Regions from separate parts of the Flexivirga lutea genome, predicted to be linked through region 1. Evidence: predicted binding sites of a transcription regulator. Region 1 holds the regulator's gene; the other holds the start of a gene.
What was found. The regulator LexA, encoded in region 1, represses DNA repair genes until DNA is damaged. The targets are predictions, from matches to a motif close to TCGAACANNTGTTCGA.
Positions count from the first base shown of each region.

Region 2: a site for LexA is predicted at 4,301-4,316, ahead of ACYVBN_RS00130 (HNH endonuclease signature motif containing protein). Genes of this name have one in related genera too.

Region 1 covers NZ_BAAGZB010000001.1:768,222-779,428, reverse strand. The annotation lists gene ACYVBN_RS03735 (MalY/PatB family protein) at 1-156, shown strand, start outside; gene serA (phosphoglycerate dehydrogenase) at 146-1,342, opposite strand; gene ACYVBN_RS03725 (vitamin B12-dependent ribonucleotide reductase) at 1,437-4,349, opposite strand; gene nrdR (transcriptional regulator NrdR) at 4,458-4,958, opposite strand; gene ACYVBN_RS03715 (hypothetical protein) at 5,246-5,704, opposite strand; gene lexA (transcriptional repressor LexA) at 6,025-6,741, shown strand; gene ACYVBN_RS03705 (SIR2 family protein) at 6,831-7,676, opposite strand; gene ACYVBN_RS03700 (GOLPH3/VPS74 family protein) at 7,700-8,365, opposite strand; gene ACYVBN_RS03695 (LysR family transcriptional regulator) at 8,489-9,409, shown strand; gene ACYVBN_RS03690 (ComEC/Rec2 family competence protein) at 9,425-11,207, opposite strand, start outside.
Region 2 covers NZ_BAAGZB010000001.1:18,304-29,510, forward strand. The annotation lists gene ACYVBN_RS00110 (polysaccharide deacetylase family protein) at 1-531, shown strand, start outside; gene ACYVBN_RS00115 (diacylglycerol/lipid kinase family protein) at 609-1,481, shown strand; gene ACYVBN_RS00120 (DUF1330 domain-containing protein) at 1,512-1,823, shown strand; gene ACYVBN_RS00125 (hypothetical protein) at 2,069-2,269, opposite strand; gene ACYVBN_RS00130 (HNH endonuclease signature motif containing protein) at 2,526-4,016, opposite strand; gene ACYVBN_RS00135 (isochorismate synthase) at 4,495-5,766, opposite strand; gene ACYVBN_RS00140 (class I SAM-dependent methyltransferase) at 5,847-6,560, shown strand; gene ACYVBN_RS00145 (geranylgeranyl reductase family protein) at 6,647-7,960, shown strand; gene ACYVBN_RS00150 (NADH-quinone oxidoreductase subunit A) at 8,004-8,369, shown strand; gene ACYVBN_RS00155 (NuoB/complex I 20 kDa subunit family protein) at 8,381-8,935, shown strand; gene ACYVBN_RS00160 (NADH-quinone oxidoreductase subunit C) at 8,932-9,693, shown strand; gene ACYVBN_RS00165 (NADH-quinone oxidoreductase subunit D) at 9,690-11,033, shown strand; gene nuoE (NADH-quinone oxidoreductase subunit NuoE) at 11,066-11,207, shown strand, end outside.

The DNA.
Region 1 (11,207 bases):
GCGGGCATCGCACCGGCCGAGGTGGGCCGCCGCACCGGCGTGCTGGGCACCGACGGGACCGCCTGCGGCACTGCGGGATTCCTGCGTTTGACCCTCGCGACGTCGCACGCGGTGATCGGCGAGATCGCCAACCGCATCGCGGGGTTTAGCCGATGACGCGCAGCTGGATGGTTTCGGGCATTTCGCGCAGCTCGGTGATCGCGGCGTCGGGCAACTGCGCGACATCGGTGACCACGTAGCCGTTCTCGCCGCGGGTGTTCAGCAGCTGGCCCTCGATGTTGACGCCGTGTCCGGCGAGGATGCTGTTGACCTTGGCCAGCACGCCCGGCGTGTTGCGGTGCAGGTGGGTGATCCGCCGGCCGCCGCCGGGGCGACCCTCCAGGGTCAGCGAGGGCAGGTTGACGCTCAGGGTGGTGGTGCCGCGGTCGATGTAGTCGCGCAGCTTGCTGGCCACGAAACGGCCGATGTCCTCCTGCGCTTCCTCGGTGGAGCCACCGATGTGCGGGGTGAGGATGACATTAGGGATGCCCTGCAACGGGGAGGAGAAGGACTCGCCGCGCTTCTTCGGCTCGGTCGGGAAGACGTCGACGGCGGCACCCGCGATGTGGCCGGACAGGAGGTTCTCGCGCAGTGCGTCGTAGTCGACGACGAAGCCGCGCGAGAGGTTGAGGAACAGCGACCGCGGCCGCATCGTGGCGAACTGGTCGGCGCCGAAGAAGCCGGCGTTGCCGGAGCGGCCGTCGACGTGCAGGGTCACCACCTCGGCGGTCTCCAGCAGCTCGTCGAGGCTGTCGCACCGGTGCGCGTTGCCCATCGCCAGCTTGTCGTCGGTGTCGTAGAAGTAGACCTGCAGGCCCAGCATCTCGGCGACCACCGACAGCTGCGAACCGATGTTGCCGTAGCCGACGATGCCCAGCTTGCGGCCGCGGATCTCGTGCGAACCCTTGGCGTTCTTGTCCCAGACGCCGGCGTGCAGCGAGCCGTCCTTCTCGGTGAGGCGGCGCGCCATCGCGATGATCTCGGCGATCGCCAGCTCCACGACGCTGCGCGTGTTGGAGAAGGGGGCGTTGAAAGTGGCGATGCCGCGCGCGGCGGCCTCGTCCAGCGCGATCTGGTTCGTGCCGATGCAGAACGCGCCGATCGCGGTCAGCCCCGTCGCTTTCTCCAGGACGGTAGGCGTGATCTCGGTCTTGGAGCGCAGTCCCACGATGTCGACGCCTTGCAGCGCCTCGATCAGTTCGGACTCGTCGAGGGCCCCGGTGCGGGTCTCTACCTCGAACCCCGCTTCACGCAGGATCGACTCGGCGTACGGGTGGATGCTTTCCAGGAGCAGCGCCTTCACAAGGCGCAGTCTCCCACTGGCCGGGTCGGCGACTCACGGCACGTCCAGCATTCGGGCGTGGTGCCCGCATGCCGGACGTGCCGGAGTCGGTGTATCAGCTGCAGCCGCTGGTCGAGCCGCAGCCCTCGCAGACGTAGCAGGAGCCGGCGGGGCGCATCTTGGTCCCGCAGGTCATGCACATCGGTGCGTCGGCGGCCTTGCCCTGGAAACGCTCCAGCAACTCCGCGGAGGAGTGGATCTCACCGGAGACGGCGCGGGCGTCGGCGGCCCCGGACCCGGACCGGTAGTCGGCCTCAGCGGCGTCAGCGTTCGAGCCGGACGTGGCCTCCGGTGCGGAGTCCTCGCGGCGCGTGGTCGCGCCGACGGACTGGGAGTAGGACTCCAACTCGTCGGTGACGTCCTCCTCCGAGGCGTCCTCCACGGCGGCGTAGGAGCCGGTCTCCAGCTGGCGGGCGCGTTCCTCGGCGGTGTGGATGCCCATGAACGACCGGGTCTCGAAGTCCAGGTGGTCCAGCGCCAGCCGGCGGAAGACGTAGTCCATGATCGACTGGGCCATCCGGACGTCCGGGTCATCGGTCATGCCGGCCGGGTCGAACCGCAGGTTGGTGAACTTCTCGACATACGTCTCGAGCGGAACGCCGTACTGCAGGCCGACCGAGATGGCGATCGAGAAGGCGTCCATCATCCCGGCCAGGGTCGAACCCTGCTTGCCGAGTTTCAGGAACAGCTCGCCGAGCTTGCCGTCCTCGTAGGTGCCGGCGGTGAGGTAGCCCTCGGCGCCCGCGACCGCGAACGAGGTCGTCTCGCTCTTGCGACGCTTGGGCAGCCGGCGACGGACCGGGCGGTATTCGACGACCTTCTCCGGCTCCGCCTCCGCGGCCTTGGCCGACTTCTTGCCGTCGGACAGCGGCTGACCGACCTTGCAGTTGTCGCGGTAGACCGCCAGCGCCTTCAGGCCGAGCTTCCAGCCCTCCAGGTGCACCTCGGCGATGTCCTCCACGGTGGCCGTCTCGGGCAGGTTGACGGTCTTGGAGATCGCGCCGGACAGGAACGGCTGGGTCGCGGCCATCATCCGCACGTGGCCCATCGGAGCGATGGCACGCTCACCCATCGCGCAGTCGAAGACCTCGTAGTGCTCGGGCTTGAGGCCGGGCGCGTCGATGACGTGACCGTGCTCGGCGATGTGCTCGACGATCGCTTCGATCTGCTCGGTCTGGTAACCCAGCTTCTTCAGCGCCCGCGGGATCGTCTGGTTGACGATCTGCATGGAGCCGCCGCCGACCAGCTTCTTGAACTTGACCAGCGAGAAGTCCGGCTCGATGCCCGTCGTGTCGCAGTCCATCATGAAGCCGATGGTGCCGGTCGGTGCGAGCACCGAGGCCTGGGCGTTGCGGTAGCCGTGCTGCGCACCCAGCTCGACGACGTCGGCCCACGCCTTGGTCGCATAACGGTGGACCTCCGAGTCCATCGCGTCGAGGGTGCGGACCGCGTCGTTGGCAGCCTGGTGCTTGCGCATGACCCGCTGGTGCGCCTCGGCGTTGCGCGCGTAGCCGTGGTAGGGACCGACAATCGCAGCGAGCTCGGCGGAGCGCTTGTACGACGCGCCGGTGAGCAGCGACGTGATCGCTGCCGCGAGCGACCGGCCGCCCTCGGAGTCGTACCCGTGGCCGGTGGCCATCAGCAGCGCGCCGAGGTTGGCGTAGCCGATGCCCAGCTGGCGGTAGTCACGCGTCGTCTGACCGATCGACTCGGTCGGGAAGTCGGCGAAGCAGATCGAGATGTCCATCGCGGTGATGACCAACTCGGCGACTGATCGGAAGGTGGCGGCGTCGAAGGTGTCGTCCTCACGCAGGAACTTCAGCAGGTTGAGGCTCGCCAGGTTGCAGGAGCTGTTGTCCAGCGACATGTATTCGGAGCACGGGTTGGACGCCGTGATGCGGCCGGTCTCCGGGTTGGTGTGCCAGGCGTTGATGGTGTCGTCGTACTGCAGGCCGGGGTCGGCGCACTCCCAGGCGGCCTTGTTGATCTTGTCGAAGAGGCTGCGGGCGTCGATCTCCTCGATGACCTCACCCGTATTGCGGGCGCGCAGCCCGAACGAGGTGCCCTCCTCGACCGCGCGCATGAACTCGTCGGTGACCCGGACCGAGTTGTTGGCGTTCTGGTATTGGACCGAGGTGATGTCCTTGCCGCCGAGATCCATGTCGAAGCCGGCGTCACGCAGCGCGCGGATCTTGTCCTCCTCGCGCGCCTTGGTCTCGACGAACTCCTCGATGTCGGGGTGGTCGACGTCCAGCACGACCATCTTGGCCGCGCGACGGGTGGCGCCGCCGGACTTGATGGTGCCTGCGGACGCGTCCGCACCGCGCATGAACGACACCGGCCCGGAGGCGGTGCCACCGGAGGACAGCAGCTCCTTGGAGGAGCGGATGCGGGAGAGGTTGAGGCCGGCACCGGAGCCGCCCTTGAAGATGAAGCCCTCTTCCTTGTACCAGTTGAGGATCGAGTCCATGGAGTCGTCGACCGAGAGGATGAAGCACGCTGACACCTGTTGCGGCGACTTGGTGCCCACGTTGAACCAGACCGGGGAGTTGAAGCTGAACACCTGGTGCAGCAGGGACCAGGTCAGCTCGTGCTCGAAGATCTCGGCGTCGTCGTCGGTCGCGAAGTAGCCGTGTTCCTTGCCGGCGCGCACATAGGTGAGCACGACCCGGTCGATGAGCTGCTTGAGGCTGCTCTCCCGCTGTGGCGTGCCGACCGCGCCACGGAAGTATTTGGTGGTGACGATGGTGGAGGCATTGAGCGACCAGCTGTCGGGGAACTCCACACCGCGCTGCTCGAAGATCGTCTCGCCGGTCTTCCAGTTCTGCTGGACGACATCGCGCCGCTCCCAGGTGACCTCGTCATAGGGGTGCACCCCGGGCGTGGTGAAGATGCGCTCGACGGTCAGGCCCTTGCGCGCGCCGCTGCCGCGTCGCGCCTTCGAGCCCGCGTCTGCCGTGTCGGTCATGTCCAACTTCCTTTCCCGCCCGAAGGCGGTCGACTGTGCTGCGGGATGTGTTGTTGCTGTGTGGTGAGTGGTGTTGCCGTGGTGCTGCGGACTGACGTGGAACGTGCCTCAGTCGCCGGCGGGTTCGCGGCCCGCGGCGTGATCTGGCTCCACGCCCGTCGCCGGACGTTCGGCACGCAGCAGCGCGATGGCGGCCTCGAAGTCCTCGAGGTCGTCGAAGGCCTGGTAGACCGAGGCGAAACGCAGATAGGCGACCTCGTCCAGGCTGCGCAGCGGGCCGAGGATCGCCAGACCCACGTCGTGCGCGTCGATCTCGGCCGCCCCCTGGGCGCGGATCGACTCCTCGACCTCCTGCGCGAGCAGCGCGAGTTGGTCCTCGCTGACCGGGCGGCCCTGGCATGCCTTGCGCACACCGACCAAAACCTTCTGGCGGCTGAACGGCTCGCTGGCACCCGAGCGCTTGACGACGGTGAGGCTCGCAGTCTCGGTCGTCGAGAAGCGCTTACCGCAGTCGGGACACTGCCGGCGACGCTTGATGCAGGTGCCGTCCTCGCTCGTGCGACTGTCGACGACGCGACTGTCGTCATGACGGCAGAACGGACAATGCACGGTCGACTCCTCTCCCGGGAACGCCGCCCACGATGCGCCGCCACGGACCCGCACCCTGTGGACGAAGCTGTGGGTGAACGGTGGACGATCTGGGGACAACGCGCTCTGGCATGTGGACTAGATGTGGACGAATCCCATCGGTGTAACTACTAGATATAGGGATCTTAGGCCGGTCCCACCACAAGTGCAAGAGCCGTCCGCCATGCCGCGAAACGCCCTGGTCAGGCGCCTGGAACCCGCGCGTCACGTCCCTCACCGGGGCGGCGCACGGACACCGCTGCAATCACTCAGCGCGGCAACCGCAGCTGCTGTCCGGCCACCACCTGCAGGCCGTTGAGGTCGTTGGCCAGGGCCACCTTGGTGACCGCGTCGGCGACCGGCATCGACGGGTAGGCGCGGTGCGCCACCTCGGACAGCGTCTCGCCGTCGTGGACGGTGACGGTGTGCGTCACCGGCGCGGAGGTGGTGGCCCAGGCGCGGGCCGCCGCTCCCCCGCCCACCAGCATGACCACAGCGACGAGCGCCACCAGCAACCGGCGACCGCGGGCCGTCAACCGCAGCCCGCTTGCGCCATCCGCCGCGTCGACACGGACGCCGACCCGCTCGCCACCGCCGCTGGCCGCCTGGCCGGTCGGAACCACCCGCAGGTGCCGACGACGCCCACGGCCCTCGGGGACCTCGGGGGGCTCGGGGGCTCGATCGGCCGGCGGGTCGACCATGACGTCCCACGGTGCCACTGCACTCATCTCTTCCTCCTGAAACCTCGGCGCGACCGGATGCGCACCGTCCCTGCGACGGACCTGGCCCGAACAAGCGTGCGATCGGACACCTGTCGGATGTATAGCACGGACGTTCGACATCGTCGAGACACGCGTCGTACAGATGTTTGGAAACTGTGTCCGAAACCCATACGCTGTTTTCACGAAGCCAAGGCAAGCACCGAGCACCGACAGCCGGCGCCGATCCAGCTCCACATCCAGCACCCACTCACCGCACGGACCACGGTCCGCACGGACGCTCGCCGGCCGCTTCGAGCGAACTGTTCGCCGAGGAGGAGATGACAGCGATGGCACAGGTGCACGAACTTCCCGATCGCGCCGGAGAGAGCCTGACCACCAGGCAGCGCAAGGTGCTGCAGGTGATCCGCAATTCCGTGGACCGGCGCGGCTACCCGCCGAGCCTGCGCGAGATCGGGGACGCGGTCGGCCTGACCAGTCCCAGCTCGGTGGCGCACCAATTGACGATGTTGGAGCGCAAGGGTTACCTGCGCCGCGACCCCAACCGCCCCCGAGCCATGGAGGTCATCGACCCGGACGGCACCGACACCCGCGGCTACCGCGGCGGCTCGAGCGTACGCAGCGCCGAGGAGTCGGGCGTCGACGAGACCGGGCTGGGCGACGCACGACCCGAGGCGTCATACATCCCCGTCGTGGGGCGGATCGCTGCGGGCGGTCCGATCCTCGCCGAGGAGGTCGTGGAAGACGTCTTCCCGCTGCCCAAGCAGATCGTGGGCGAAGGTGACCTCTTCCTGTTGAAGGTCGTCGGCGACTCGATGGTCGATGCGGCGATCTGCGACGGCGACTGGGTCGTGGTGCGCCAGCAGCCCACGGCGACCAACGGCGACATCGTGGCGGCGATGCTCGACAACGAGGCGACGGTCAAGACGTTCAAGCGCACCCGGGGCAAGGTGTGGCTGATGCCGCACAACGACGCCTACGACCCGATCGACGGTGACGATGCGACGATCCTGGGCAAGGTCACCGCGGTCCTGCGCCGGGTCTAGACCACCCCACCACGTTTCTCCCCCGCTGCGTTCCTCCGCATACGTCGCGGCGGCCCCCGATCTTCGTGTGAGGCGTGGATCGGAACAGCTCAGCCGGTCAGCGCGGCGGCGAGCGCCGTCAACGTCTCACCCAGCGGTGCATCGACGCGCACCGACACCTCCTCGTCGGTCGCGCGCGTCCAGCCATGGGTGACCACGGCGACCGGGATGCGCTCCCGGACGGCGCGGCGGATGAATCGATAGCCCGACATCACGGCCAGGGACGAGCCGAGCACCAGGACCGCACGTGCCGCGTGGACCTGCGCGAAGCAACGCTCCACCAGAGGCTTGGGCACGGATTCGCCGAACATCACCACGTCGGGTTTCAGCAGGTCCGAACCGCAGACGACGCAATGCACCAGTCGGAATCCGCCGATCAGTGACTCGGCGATCGCCACGTCCCCATCGGGTCGCAACGGACCGTCCGCCGACCGGTCGAAGTCGGGGTTGGCCAACTGCAGCCAGGCGTCGACCGTCGAGCGTTCGTAGCGTTCGCCGCAGTGCACGCAGACCACGTGCGTCAGGCTGCCGTGCAACTCGACCACGTTCCGGGCACCGGCCGCCTGGTGCAGTCCGTCCACGTTCTGGGTGATCACCGGACCGACCAATCCGGCGTGTTGCAGCGCGGCCACGGCACGATGGCCGTCGTTGGGCTCGGCCGCCGCGAAACGCGGCCAGCCGACATACGAACGGGCCCAGTAACGCCGCCGCGCGGCGGGGCTGGCGAGCAGTTCCTGAGCCGTCATCGGCTGGAAACGGCGCTTGCCGTCAGCGCCCCGGTAATCGGGGATCCCCGAGTCGGTGGACAGCCCCGCGCCGGTCAGCGCCAGCACCCCACCGCCGGCGACCAACTCGGCCAGGGCTGTCAGGTCGGTTGTCAGATCGCGGGCCACCACAACGGCAAAGCTCTCACATCGGTTCAACTACCCGCGATCGCGGCACTCGTGGCAGCGGTGGTGGCAGCGATCAGGGCAGCGTTCGTGGCCGCCTGTGCACTCTTGATCGCCGCCGCCGCCGCGCCCGCGGTCCAGTCCTGCTCGCCCACCGCCTTGGCACGTCTGGTCAGCTCCCGCCCTGAGACGCCGAACTGCCGGGCGTCATACACCTTGGTCACCGCGTCGGCGGCGCCGAGGAGTGCGACCGTGGACCCGGTGTGCAGATCCGGCCGGGCGGTGCCGGCGAGGACGCGTCCGGCGGCGTCCAGCAGGGTCGCGCGAGCAGCCAGGTCGACGACCGGATGCTTCTCGGGGCGCAGGAACCCTCCCGGCTGGTGCCGGACCGCGCCGTCGGCGACCAGCCGGTGGTAGACGCGGTCGGCCATCCCCTTGGCCAGCGCGGGCAGTGCGCGTTCCGGTTTCTTGCCCGCCTTCTGCACGAACACGGCCAGCGCGTGATCGAGCAGGGGGTCGCCCCCGGGCCGGCCATCGATGACCACGAGCCGGCCGCCCTGCACCGCAACCCGCTCGTATGCCGCCAGCTCGCACAGCACCGCCCCGGAGAGTGCCAGATCGAGTGGAGCGTGTCCGGTCAGCCGGCCACCCTCGGGGCTGGTCGCCATGAGCAGAAGTTCCGCACAGATCAGCATTCACCGACAGTACGTCGCACACGCTCGCCACAGATCCATCCGCGGACGGACAAACTCCGTCGCAAGGATTAGCAATCACGGAAAATTCGTCCCTGTGGATAACCCGCTGTTATCCTCGTGATCATGATCGATGCGGCGGGACTCAGGGTCATCAAGGCCATCAGCGACCACGGCAGCTTCACCGCCGCGGCCGCCTCGCTGGGCTATTCACAGCCGGCCATCTCGCAGATGGTCCGTCGCCTCGAGGACCGCACCGGCACCGTCCTGGTCGAGCGGCTGGGTCGCAGTGTGCGGCTCACCGAGGCGGGCCAGGTGCTGGCGCGGCACGCCAGCCCGGTGCTGGCAGCACTGGATGCTGCCGAGTCGGAGGTGGCGGCGATCGCGGGCCTGCGGGCGGGCCGCGTGCGGTTGATGGCCTTTCCCTCCTCCTCCTCGACGCTGGTGCCGCGAGCGCTGGCGCTGGTCAAGCAACGGTTCCCCGACGTGCAGGTGAGTTTCACCGAGGCCGAGCCGCCCGAATCCCTGGCCGCGCTCCGCTCCGGGGAGTGCGACGTGGCGGTGGCGTTCGCCTATGAGGGCACCGACCTGGCACGCGGCGAGGAGGACATCGACTCCTTCGTCACCCGCAAACTGCTCGACGACGAGGTGCGGCTCGCGCTGCCGCTGGACCACCCGAAGGCGAAGTCCCGGAAGGTCAAGCTCGCCGACCTGGCGAGTGAGCCCTGGATCGCCGGCTGCCCGCGCTGTCGTGGCCACCTGTTGTCATTGGCCGAGCGGGCCGGATTCAATCCCGACGTCGCGTTCGAGACCGAGGACTACGTCGCCGTGCTCGGGCTGGTCTCCGAGGGCCTCGGGGTCGCGCTGGTGCCGGACCTGATCCGCCGCTCCGCCGGCAATCCGGGTGTCGTCACGGTGCCGATGGATCCGGCGTCACGCCGGGCGGTGTATGCCGTCACCACGCCGGACCTGCAACGCGTGCCTGCGGTGTCGGCCACCCTGGACGCCCTGTGCGAGGCAGCGCGGTCCAAGAACGTCTGCTCCTGAGCACCGGGTGGCTCGTCAGGGCCGGGCGACCAGCGGCACACCGTCGCGCGCGACGATCGCCACGTCCCCGCCCCGGTCCGTGCGCTCGACCGTCGAGCCGCTGTCGCGCAACAGGTCGAGCGTGCGCGGCGCAGGATGGCCGTAGTCGTTGTGTGCTCCCACACTGATCACCGCGATGGGCGCGCGCACCGCGCGCTCGAGGTCGGCGTCCTGGTTGGCCGATCCATGGTGTGGGACCTTGAACACGTCGATCGGCGGCGCCGCCGGCAGCCGGCGCAACTGCGCCAGGATGAGGGCGGCGGCCTCCCGCTCGATGTCACCGGTCATCAGCAGGCGCAGACCTCGCGTGCGCACGTCGAGCACGATGCTGGCGTTGTTCTGCACCGAACCAGCGCGGATCACGCGGGTCGGGCCGAGAACGAGCGCGTGGACGGCGCCGATGTCCAACACGTCGCCGGTGGCCAGTGACTGCACCGCCAGCTGATGCTGCGCGGCCACCGCACGCACCAGTGGCTCCTCGCTCGCCTCCTCATCACCGCCGGAGGGCGCCAACGAGGAGACCGGCGTGGCGTAGAGCGCGTGCACCGAACGCCCGTCGAAGACGGCCGACAGCCCGCCGACATGGTCGGCGTGGAAGTGGGTGAGGACGACCGCGTCGATGACACGGACCTGCAGCCGGTCCAGGCACTGATCCATCGCGGCCGGTTCGGGGCCGGTGTCCACGACCACCGCATGCCCTGGGCCGGCGGCCAGCACCCCGCCGTCGCCCTGCCCGACATCGCACGCGACGTAGACCCAGCCCGGGGGCGGCCAACCGTTGATCGGCGTCGGCGCCCACGCCGCTGCTGCCAGGACGGCTCCGGCGCCGGCCAGATAGGGCCGCACCCACAGCGTGCGCAACAGCCACGTGCCGGTGCAGAGCGCCACGAGCGTCAGCGCCGCCAGCAACACCGCACCGCCGGCGCCGCCCAGCCACGGCACCGTGCCGAGCGGCACGCGGGCACAGCTGTGCGCGATCCAGGCGATGCCCTGCGTCGGCGCAGCGGCCAGCCAGGCCGGAAGACGGGCCAGCTCGACGCTGACCGGTGCGACCAGCACGGTGAGCACGCCGCACATCGTCGCCGGTGCCACCAACGGTGCAGCCAACACATTGGCCGGTATGCCGATCAAGCTCACCGACCCCTGCAGCAGCACGATCACCGGTGCGCACATCGCCTGGGCGGCCATCGGTATGGCGATCGCCTCCGCCAACGGCGACAACGGCCGCGGCAGGAACCGCCCGATCCGGTCCGCCCACGGCCGAGCGAAGAAGAGCAGCCCGGCCGTCGCCAGCGTCGACAGCGCGAAGCCGTAGGACGCGGCGAGCCATGGATCGATCACCAACAGCAGCAGCACCGCGGCCGCGAGCACCGGAGCACCCGCCGCGCGGCGGGACAGCGACATACCGACCAGGCCGACGACGCCCATCACAGCCGCCCGGATCACCGAGGGCTCGGGTCGGCAGAGCAGCACGAACATCCCCAATGCCAGCGCCGCCACCACCAACCGCCATCGGCCGCGGATGCGCAGCCACCCGGCGACCCACATGGTCGCCAGCAACACCATGGTCACGTTGGACCCGGACACGGCATTGAGGTGCGTCATCCCGGTGGCGCGCATGTCGTCGTTCAGCTCGGCCGGCAGCCGGGAGGTGTCCCCCATCACCAGCGCGGGCACGAGTCCGCGCGGGTCGGTGGGCAGCCCGTCGGTGGCGGCGCGGGTGTCACCGCGCAGCGCTTCGACGGCACGGAAGAGCGGA
Region 2 (11,207 bases), 750 kb from region 1:
CCGTGCCTCGAGGGTGCGGACAACCTGCGGGTCACGGCGTCGAAGCTGGGCTGGCGTTACGACAGCAGCAAGACCGGCATCCAGATGTGGCCGTCGAAGGATCGCAATCTGTGGGATCTGTCGATGCAGTCGATCCCGTTCGCCGGGCACACCGGGCAGGTGATCTCGATGGACTACAACATCATGTACAACCAGACCGGCGGCACCACCCGCGGCACACCGTCGCGGCGCCCCGGCTGGCAGCAGGAGGCGGTGGACACCTACCTGGCCGGTTTCCGGCGCGCCTACGACTCCAACCGGGCACCACTGATCATCGGCAACCACTTCGAGGGCTGGAACGGCGGCATCTACATGACGGCCGTCGATCAGGTGATGCGCAAGATCGCCACCTACCCGGACGCCCGCATCGTGTCCTTCCGGCAACTGGTCGACTGGATCGAGGCACAGGACCCGGCGGTGTTGGCCAAGCTGCGAACGGTGCCCTTCGGTGTTCGACCGCCGGGCGGATGGAAGCAGTTCCTGGCGGCCTAGCGGCGTGGCGGTCTTGCGTGCGGCGAGTCGCGCACTGGATGCTGAGGTGAATCTCTCACTCCTGGAGGCGATGTCCGGTGCGGTCCTTCCACGTGATCGCCAACCCGTTGTCCGGCGGCGGACGCGCCGTGCACATCGCACGTGACGTCGCCGCGAACCTGGGCGACGCCGGCGGCACCGTGCGGATCACCTTCTCGCCCGGCATCGAGATGGCCGAGAGCCTGATCCGGGACACGGCGGCCGCGGGGGAGATCTGCGTGCTGGTCGGCGGCGACGGCATGGTCAGCAGCATGGCGGGCCCGCTGCACAAGTACGACCTGGTCGCCGCGATCGTCCCGGGCGGTCGTGGCAACGACTTCGCGCGCCAGCTCGCCATACCCGAGAACATCCACGACGCAACCCGATTGGCGGTGGGCGGCGTCGAGACGAAGGTCGACGCCATCGAGGCGGAAGGCCGCGTCGTGGTCGGCAGCGTCTACGCGGGCGTTGACGCACGCGTGTCCGAGCTGGTCAACGCCGGCGCCGGGCGGCTGCCGTCGGCGGCGCAGTATCAGCTGGCGTCGGTGCGCGGACTGCTGCAGTTCAGTCCGCGGCACTACCGCGTGCAGGTCGACGACGAGACCTTTGACTATCGCGGATTCACTGCGATCGCAGCCAATTCCGGCTACTACGGCAGGGGCATGCACATCGCTCCGGACGCCGACGTGCGGGACGGACTGCTCGACGTGGTGATGGTCGGCGCCGGCAACCGGTTGAAGTTCGTGCGCTCCCTGCCGCAGCTCTACCGTGGCACCCACGTGCGCAACCCCGAGGTCAGCGTCCTGCGCGGGCGCACCGTGCGGATCGAGGCCGAGGGCGTCGAGGCGTATGCCGACGGTGATCCGCTCGCTACGGCGCCCGTGACCGTGCGGGTGCTGCCGGGTGCGCTGCGCCTACTGTTGGGGCCCTGACCACAGTTCGACACCGAAGAAGGAATGCAGATGGCTGCCAAGGGTTCGGCAAAGGGCTACTGGATCGCGCGCGTCGCGGTGCACGACGACGCCGGGTATGCCGAGTACGTCGCAGCGGCCAACCCCGTGTACGCCGCTTTCGGCGGCGTCCCGATCGTGCGCGGAGGTCGTTTCGACATCAGCGAGGGCGAATCGCGGGCGCGCAACGTGGTGATCGAGTTCCCGAGCTACCAAGCAGCGATGGACTGCTACAACTCACCGGGGTACCAGGCTGCTCGTGAGCTGCGCTTCAAGGCCGCTGAGGGTGAGGTCGTCGTGATCGAGGGCGCCGAGTTGTCGTGATGACAAGCCGGTGGCTTCCTTGTTTCCGGAGGACGTAGATCACCGGCACGAAGCGGCCAAGAAACTGGTGCGTTGACCACTGGGCGCTGGCTTCGGTCAACCGGTAGACGGGTTCGCCGTACTCCGCGCGCCACCGGGTGCCGACGACCACCTTCTCCGTGATCGCGTGGTGGTGTCGCCGCCAGGCCCTACTTCCTGTATGGCGGTCGCTGCGCGGTCGACGTGCTATGGGACGGGATCGATACCTAGGCGGAGAACCCGAACTGCTCTGCCAGCCGAATCAAATGTCTGGCGTCGCGGCATCCGACATCCAGCGCGTGCCCGCCGGTGACGTGCCGGGCGGCGACGTCGAAAAGCTCGTCCGGGCCGGCCGGTTCGACGAGGTCGATGTCCAACTGGTCGAACAGTCGCCAGCTTCTTGGGTGGTAGATCTCGGACATTTCCACACGGACAGCATGCCGGGCCGCGACTCGGATCTGCGCGACCTTCGACTCCCCGCCGATCGGACTTCGGTCCGTTCCCCTTGTCGTTGGCGAAATCGTAGGTCTGCACTTCCATTCGTCCGAGACTCATGTTTGCTTCGCGCCCTGACGATCCTCGATCTCTGAGGAGGCCAGCTGCGTCCTTCGCGCGTGAGCGCCAGTCGATCAGATTGAGGTACCACCGACATTTTCGAAGTCTGGATCCCGTTGTGGGGTGGGGCTATTCGCCGGGGACGGTGGTGTAGGTGCGGCCGGACGGGCTGGTCCAGGTGCAGACCCCGTCGGCCGTCATGGCGACGTGCCAGTGTTGTTCTTGTTTGGTGCGGTGGTGGTGTCGGCACAGGCATTGGAGGTTCCAGGCCGCTGTGGTCCGGGCAGGCCAGGGGACGACGTGGTCGATGTCGCACCAGCGAGCAGCCCGGGCGCATCCGGGGAACCGGCAGTGCCCATCTCGAGCGCGGACGAAGTCGGCGAGCCGGTGACTGGGCCGGTATTGCGTTTCATTGGTTTCCACGGTGACGCCGGTGTTCGCGTCGACCAGGGCGCGGGTGATCGTCGTGCCGAACGAGCGAGACATTTCGCAGATGACGGCGGCGGGAATGACTCCGACGCCGGGCACGATGGCGTCACCCAGCAAGGCGGTCGAGACGCCGGGCTGCGTCGCTGCTGCGGGCGGTCGGCTCGGTTCAGCCCGCCACCATGCTGGCGGTCCGTCGTCGCCGTCGTCCCGATCAATGGGTTCGTAGTCGTCGAATACGTCGGGCGGGTAATCGTCGGGATCAGGCGGCCACAAAGTCTTCATCAGTTCGTTGAACTCGATGTCCAGGTCTAGTTGCGACTTGACTCGTACCCCGGTGGGCGTGATGGATCCGGCTCTGGCTGCGGTGGGGCGGCCGTGCGGCAAGACCGTGAGACCGGTGATCGGGTGCGCGAACGCGGCAGGCCAGAACGCCGCCCCCTGCCCGACGCGCGGTGCTGCCGACGCTGCGTCCCCGCTGCTTGGGCTGGTGGTGTCTGCTCGGACGTGGACCGGGACGTGGATGAGCAGTTTCGTTGCCACGGTGGCATTGCCCAGGGCCAGGTCGGCGAGGGCATCGGCGCGGCATTCGGCCAACGTCTTGTCCGTGCTGGTATCCGCATGCACATCCCGGGCGAGCTGGTCGAGCGCCGACATGAGCTGCGCAGCGATTGCCGAGTCCAGGATGGCGTGCAGGTGGGTCAGGCCGGGTTCGTCGTCGGGGTGGGTGAAGACCCCGACCCGGTCCCGGCGTCGTTTCGTGGCGGCCTTGTCCGCAGCGACCTGGTCCACGGTGCGCAGGATGCGTTCGGTGCGGTGCCGCAATTGCCGGTTGGACTGCCGCGCAATCAGCTGCACGTTCTCTTGCACGACGGTTGCTGCCTGAGCACTGTCGTCGTCGGGGTGGACGTCACCGAGCAACGCGGTCTCCACTGTCCGCGCCACATCGATTGTGACCGGGTGCCCGTCGTCGCCGAGCTCTTTGACGGTCCGCCCGATGGCTCGGTGGATCGAGGCCAGCTTGGCGGGCTCGAGTTCTCCGGTGCCGACCCTTGCGAACAACCGCGGGGTCCGGGTGATCATGTCGGCGGCTTCGCTGACCCGCCCGACGGCCTGCCCGGACGTCCAGCCCATCAACGGGCCGATCTCGCAGCCGATGAACTCGTCCTGATGTGTCCCGATCGGGTGCGCCACCGCATGCTCTCGGAACCCTGACGGGGAGGTGTGGTCCGGGAAGCGTACGGGCTCGATCGCGGCGACCTGGGCGAGCCGGGCCGCCTGCACGCGACATTCAACACGTACTGGGCGGCGGCAATCTGCTCCAGCAACTCGTCCTTGCCCGGCGTGATCGCATCCAGCCGGGTGTCCTCGAACGCGGACACCAACAACTCGAACGCCGCCCGGATCTTGCCAGCTGCGGCCAGCCCATCACCTGCTGGTGTCTGGTCTGTCGGTGTCCCTCCCATGCACCAAGTCTACCGAACTGGCGTTCGAACTACAAGGAGCCCGATGATCGAATATCCTTTAGAGTCAACGGCTTTCCCCTCGCCGACGTAACCTCGACACGCTCGGCCACCACGAAGACCCGATGCAGCGATGGCGAGCACGCGGGCGACCACACCGACACGAAAACCCTTGTGGCTCAGCTCGACCGACGTGCATCAGGGATCGCCTACTCGGCCGAGGCGCCGCAGCCGAGCGCCTGACGCATCGGCACGAGTTTCGCGTCGGACTCCCTCAGCTCGGACTCGGGCTGCGACCCGGCGACGATCCCGCAACCGGCGAACAGCCTGATCCGGTGCGGTGTTTCGAGTGCGCCGCAACGCAGCGCGATGCCCCACTCGCCATCTCCCGCGGCATCCAGCCAGCCGACGGGTCCGGCATACCGGCCGCGGTCCATCCGCTCGAGTTCGGCGATCAGGTCGCGTGCGGCGAGCGTCGGCGTGCCGCACACGGCCGCGGACGGGTGCAGCGACGCGGCGAGCGTGAGCGACGAGACGTCCTCGTGCAGCACGCCGGCGACGTCCGTCGCCAGGTGCATGACGTTCGGCAGGTGCAGCACGAACGGCGACTCCGGCACGTTCATCGACGAGCAGTGCGGTGAGAGCGCGTCGGCAACCGACCGCACCGCGTACTCGTGCTCCTCGAGGTCCTTGCTGGACCGCGCCAGCGAAGCGGCGAGGGCCAGGTCGTGCTCGTCGTCGCCGGTGCGCCGGATCGTGCCGGCGAGCACGCGCGAGGTGACCAGACCCTTCTGCCGGCGCAGCAGCATCTCGGGGGTCGCGCCGATCAGCCCGTCGACGCTGTAGGTCCAGGTGTTGGGGTAGGAGTCGGACAGGTTGCGCAACAGGTAGCGCGGGTCGATCTCGCTCGCGGAGCGGACCACCACGTCACGCGCCATCACCACCTTGTCGAGCGCGCCGGACTGGATACGATCGACCGCCGAACCCACGGCCGCGGTCCATTCCGCGTCGGTCAGCGCACCGCTGCCGACGGCGGACACGTCCGGGGCCGCCGGACACCGGCCGGCCTGCAACCTCGGCGCGCCGGGCAGTTCGGCGGCCGTGCTGATCGTGGTGATCCAGGCGACGTCGTTGCGCCGGCCGACGACGACCTCGGGCACGTGCAGCACGCCACCGGCGGCGGACGCCGCCGCGAAGGCGAACGACCCCACCGCGATGAGGCCCGAGCCGGGCAGGTCCACCTCGGTGCGGACGACCGCGTCGCGCACGATGCTGCGCCACCACTGCTCCGCGTCGGCGAACCGCGCCGTCCCGTGCGTCTGTATGGCGGCGGCGGTGCCCCACCCCACGAAGCCGTCCCCGTCGCGCAGCCAGCTCACCGGCGCCTCGGCGCCGGCTGGGATCAACGAGACCAGATCGCCCGGGTCGGGGATGCGCCGCGAGCGCACGACCAGTGCGGGATGGGATTGGGGCAACGGCATGGTCACGAGCGGCCACCTTACGCCGCCGTCACCGGTCGGCCCCCGTCCGCGCCGTCTCGGCATACGGAAGAATGCGCCGTATGAACCGTGCGAGCTTGGAGAAGCAGCCCCGTGACGTCGCCACGATGTTCGACCAGGTGGCGGCGCGGTACGACATCACCAACGACGTCATGTCGATGGGGCAGGACCGGCGCTGGCGCAAGGTCGTGGTGGAGTCGGTCGCGCCCCGTCCGGGCGACCTGATCCTGGACATCGCGGCGGGCACCGGCACCAGCAGCGAGCCGTTCGAGCGCCTGGGTGCGCGCGTGGTGCCGGCCGACTTCTCGCTAGGCATGCTGCGCAAGGGCAAGCAGATGCGGCCGCAGATGGCCTTCACCGCGGCCGATGCGATGCAGTTGCCGTTCGCCGACGGGGTCTTCGACGCGGTGACGATGTCCTTCGGTTTCCGCAACGTCCACTCCACCGAGGAGGCGCTGCGCGAGTTCCGGCGGGTGACCAGGCCCGGCGGCAAGATCCTGATCTGTGAGTTCTCCACGCCGACCAACGGTGCGTTCCGCAAGGTCTACAGCGAATACCTGATGTCCGCGGTGCCCCGGGTGGCCCGCAAGGTCGGCTCCAACGCCGAGTCCTACGTCTATCTGGCCGAGTCCATCCAGGCCTGGCCCGACCAGGCCGGCATCGCGTCGCTGATGCAGGACGCCGGCTGGGAGTCGGTCGAATGGCGCAACCTGACCGGCGGCATCGTGGCGCTGCACCGGGCGACCAAGCCCGCCGCCGACTGGATGACGACTTAGGTTCGCCTCAGTAGGTTCGCTGACCTGGTTGGGAATACAGTGCATGGGTTAGTGAAGACGTTCACAAGCTAGAAAGATTCACCCGAGTGAGCCTCCCCGGCGTTAGCCCTGCCCTGGACGAGAACGCCGACGTCATCGTCGTCGGCGCCGGCCCCGGTGGATCAGCCACAGCCGCTTACCTCGCAATGGCCGGTCTCGACGTGCTGTTGTTGGAGAAGACCCACTTCCCCCGGGAGAAGGTCTGTGGCGACGGTCTGACCCCGCGAGCCGTGCGTGAGTTGATCACGCTCGGCGTGCCGACGCCCGAGGCGGACGGCTGGATCAAGAACAAGGGCCTGCGGATCATCGGTGGCGGCATGCGGTTGCAGCTGGACTGGCCGGACGTCGCGAGCTTCCCGCCATACGGCCTGGTGCGCACCCGCCAGGACTTCGACGACATCCTGGCCAAGCACGCCGTCAAGCACGGCGCCCGATTGCGCGAAGGCGTCAACGTGGCCGGCGCCATCCGTGACGAGCGCACCGGCGCGATCGTCGGTGTCGAGGCCAAGGAGATGGGCGAGAACGACCGCCCGACCGGCCGCACGCTGACCTTCCGCGCGCCGCTGGTCATCGCCGCCGACGGCAACTCCTCCCGGCTGTCGCTGGCCATGGGCCGCGACAAGCGCGACGACCGCCCGATGGGTGTCGCGGTCCGCGCCTACTACACCAGTCCGCGGCACGACGACGACTACCTGGAGTCGTGGCTGGAGCTGTGGTCGCAGGACAAGAACGGCAAGCGGGTGCTGCTGCCCGGCTACGGCTGGATCTTCGGTGTCGGCGACGGCACCAGCAACGTCGGGCTGGGCATCCTCAACACCTCCAGCGCGTTCGGCAAGACCGACTACAAGGACGTCATGCGCCGGTGGGTGGCCACCATGCCGGAGGAGTGGACCTACAACGAGGAGACCATCACCGGTCCGATCCGCGGGGCGGCGCTGCCGATGGGCTTCAACCGGCAGCCGCACTACGCCGACGGCCTGCTGCTGGTGGGCGACGCCGGTGGCATGGTCAACCCGTTCAACGGCGAGGGCATCGCCTATGCGATGGAGTCCGGCCGGCTGGCAGCCGAGGTGGTCGCGCAGGCGTTCGGCCGCGCCGACGACGCCGGACGCGAGCGGGTGCTGCAGTCCTACCCGAAGGTGATGAAGGACGCGCTCGGTGGTTACTTCACCGTCGGCCGCTACTTCGCGCAGCTGATCGGGCACCCGGAGATCATGCGCTTCGCGGTGCGCTACGGCCTGCCGCGCAAGACGATGATGCAATTCTTGTTGAAGGTCATGGCCAACCTCGGCGACGAGCACGGTGGCAAACTCGATGACCGAGTGATGTCGATGCTGTCACGGGTGGTGCCCGCAGCATGACCGTCTCGGCTCGAACAGCGACGTTCGGAAGGACTCGTAAGCAATGAACTACTCCTACGCCCCGCTGTTGTTCTTCGCGGGCATCGGCGCCGCGTTCGCCATCTTCTCGGTGCTCGGCGCGAGCTCACTGGCCGGCCCGAAGCGCTACAACCGCGCCAAGGTCGACGCCTACGAGTGCGGCATCCAGCCGAGCCCGCACGCCGAGGGCGGCGGCCGCGTGCCGATCAAGTACTACCTGACGGCGATGCTGTTCATCATTTTCGACATCGAGTCGGTGTTCCTCTATCCGTTCGCGGTCTCGTTCGACCGGTTGGGACTCTTCGCGCTCATCGAGATGGTGCTCTTCGTCGTGACCGTGTTCGTCGCCTACGCCTTCGTGTGGCGCCGCGGCGGACTTGAGTGGGATTGAGGTCTACGGACATGGGAATCGAAGAGAAGCTGCCTGCGGGCTTCCTGCTGAGCACGGTGGAGCAGGTCGCCGGCTACATGCGCAAGAGCTCGGTGTGGCCGGCCACGTTCGGCCTGGCCTGCTGCGCGATCGAGATGATGGCGGTCGGCACCCCCGACTACGACATCGCCCGCTTCGGCATGGAGCGCTTCAGCGCCACGCCCCGGCAGGCCGACCTGATGATCGTCGCCGGCCGGGTCAGCCAGAAGATGGCGCCGGTCGTGCGCCAGGTCTACGACCAGATGCCGGAGCCCAAGTGGGTCATCTCGATGGGCGTCTGCGCCAGCTCGGGCGGCATGTTCAACAACTACGCGATCGTCCAGGGTGTCGACCACGTCATACCGGTGGACGTCTACCTGCCGGGTTGTCCGCCCCGGCCGGAGATGCTGATGAACGCGATCCTGGAGCTGCACCAGCAGATCCAGAACAGCAAGCTCGGCGTCAACCGGGTCGAGGCCGCACGCGCCGCCGAGCGCGCCGCGATGGAAGCGACGCCGACGCATCAGATGAAAGGCCTTCTCGCATGAGCGATGAGAGGAAGCCCGACGAACCCAGCGCGGAGGCGACGACCACCGACGCGGTGACGCCGAACGAGCTCGTCGAGACCACCACCGTGGGCGAGCCGGTCAGGATCGCCGACCGGCACGGGATGTTCGGTTCGTCCCTCGGCAACGACACCAGCGGGTACGGCGGGCTCAACCGCCCCGTGCTCTTCCCCGGCACCGCGAGCAAGCCCTACGGCGGCTACTTCGACGAGCTGACCGACGCCTTGCAGGCCGGCCTGACCCGGCGCGGCGGCGACTACGACGTCGCGGTCGAGCGGGTCGTGGTCGATCGCGGCGAGCTGACCCTCTTCGTGGCACGCGAGCACCTGCCGCTGGTCGCGCAGGCGCTGCGCGACGAGCCGGCGCTGCGTTTCGAGCAGTGCCTCAGCGTGAGCGGAGTGCACTACCCGCAGGACACCGCCCGCGAGCTGCACGCCGTCTACCACTTCATCTCGATCACGGGCGGCAGCAAGCGGGTGCGCGTCGAGGTCGTGGCACCCGATGCCGATCCGCACATCCCGTCGATCGTGGAGACCTACCCGGGCGCTGACTGGCACGAGCGCGAGACCTGGGACATGTTCGGGATCATCTTCGACGGCCACCCGGCTCTCACCCGCATCCTGATGCCGGACGACTGGCCCGGTCACCCGCAACGCAAGGACTACCCGCTCGGCGGCATACCGGTGGAGTACAAGGGAGCCACGGTGCCCCCGCCCAGCGACAGGAGGTCGTACAAGTGACTTCGACAACCGACGCGTATGGCGCCACCACCCACGACGTCGACGACGAGACCCCGGTGCTCAACGCCGTCGGCGGCGACTGGGACGACCTGGTCGACGAGGCGGCCGCGCTGCACGAGGAGCGCATCGTCGTCAACATGGGTCCGCAGCACCCGTCGACCCACGGCGTGCTGCGCCTCATCCTCGAGCTGGACGGCGAGACGGTCACCGAGGCCCGGGCGGGCATCGGCTACCTGCACACCGGCATCGAGAAGAACATGGAATACCGCACCTGGACGCAGGGCGTGACCTTCTGCACCCGCATGGACTACGTCATGCCGATCTTCAACGAGGCGGCCTACTGCCTGTCCGTGGAGAAGCTGCTCGGCATCACCGACCAGATCCCGGCCCGGGCGCAGGCCATCCGGGTGCTGATGATGGAGCTCAACCGGGTCACCTCGCACCTGGTCTGCATCGCCACCGGTGGCATGGAGATGGGCGCGACCACCGTCATGACCATCGGCTTCCGCGAACGCGAGCGGATCCTGCGGATCTTCGAGGCGATCAGCGGACTGCGGATGAACCACGCGTACATCCGTCCCGGCGGTGTCGCCGCCGACCTGCCCGCGGGCACCATCGACCAGGTCCGCGAGAACATCCCGCTGGTGCGCAAGGGCATCGGCGAGCTCGAGGCCCTGCTCAACGAGAACCCCGTGCTGAAGGCGCGCATGTGCGACGTCGGCTACCTGGACCTCACCGGCTGTATGGCGCTGGGTATGACGGGACCGGTGCTGCGCGCGACCGGTCTGCCGCACGACCTGCGCAAGGCCGACCCCTACTGCGGCTACGAGACCTACGACTTCGACGTGGCCGTCCGCGACAGCTGCGACGCCTACGGCCGCTACCGGGTCCGCATCGACGAGATGTACCAGTCGCTGCGCATCGTGGAGCAGGTCATCCAGCGGCTCGACGAGAACCCCGGACCGGTCATGGTCGCGGACAAGAAGATCGCGTGGCCGGCCCAGCTGGCCGTCGGATCGGACGGCCAGGGCAACAGCCTGGACCACATCCGCGAGATCATGGGCGAGTCGATGGAGTCCCTCATCCACCACTTCAAGCTGGTGACCGAGGGCTTCCGGGTGCCGCCGGGCCAGGCCTACGCCGCCATCGAGAGCCCCAAGGGCGAGATCGGCTGCCACACCGTGTCCGACGGTGCGACGCGGCCCTACCGGGCACACTTCCGTGACCCGTCCTTCAACAACCTGCAGGCCGTCGCCGCGATGGCCGAGGGCGGCTCGGTCGCCGACGTGATCGTGGCCGTCGCCAGCATTGACCCGGTGATGGGAGGCGTTGACAGGTGAGCATCGAAGAACACGTCGAGCACGAGGTCGCGGTGCCGTTCCACGAGCAGACGCCGTTGCAGCAGAGCGCCGAGCCCTACACCGCCGAGCAGCTGGAGCAGTTGCACCGCGACTCCGACGAGATCCTGGGCCGTTACCCGGTGAAGCGGTCGGCGCTGCTGCCGATGCTGCACC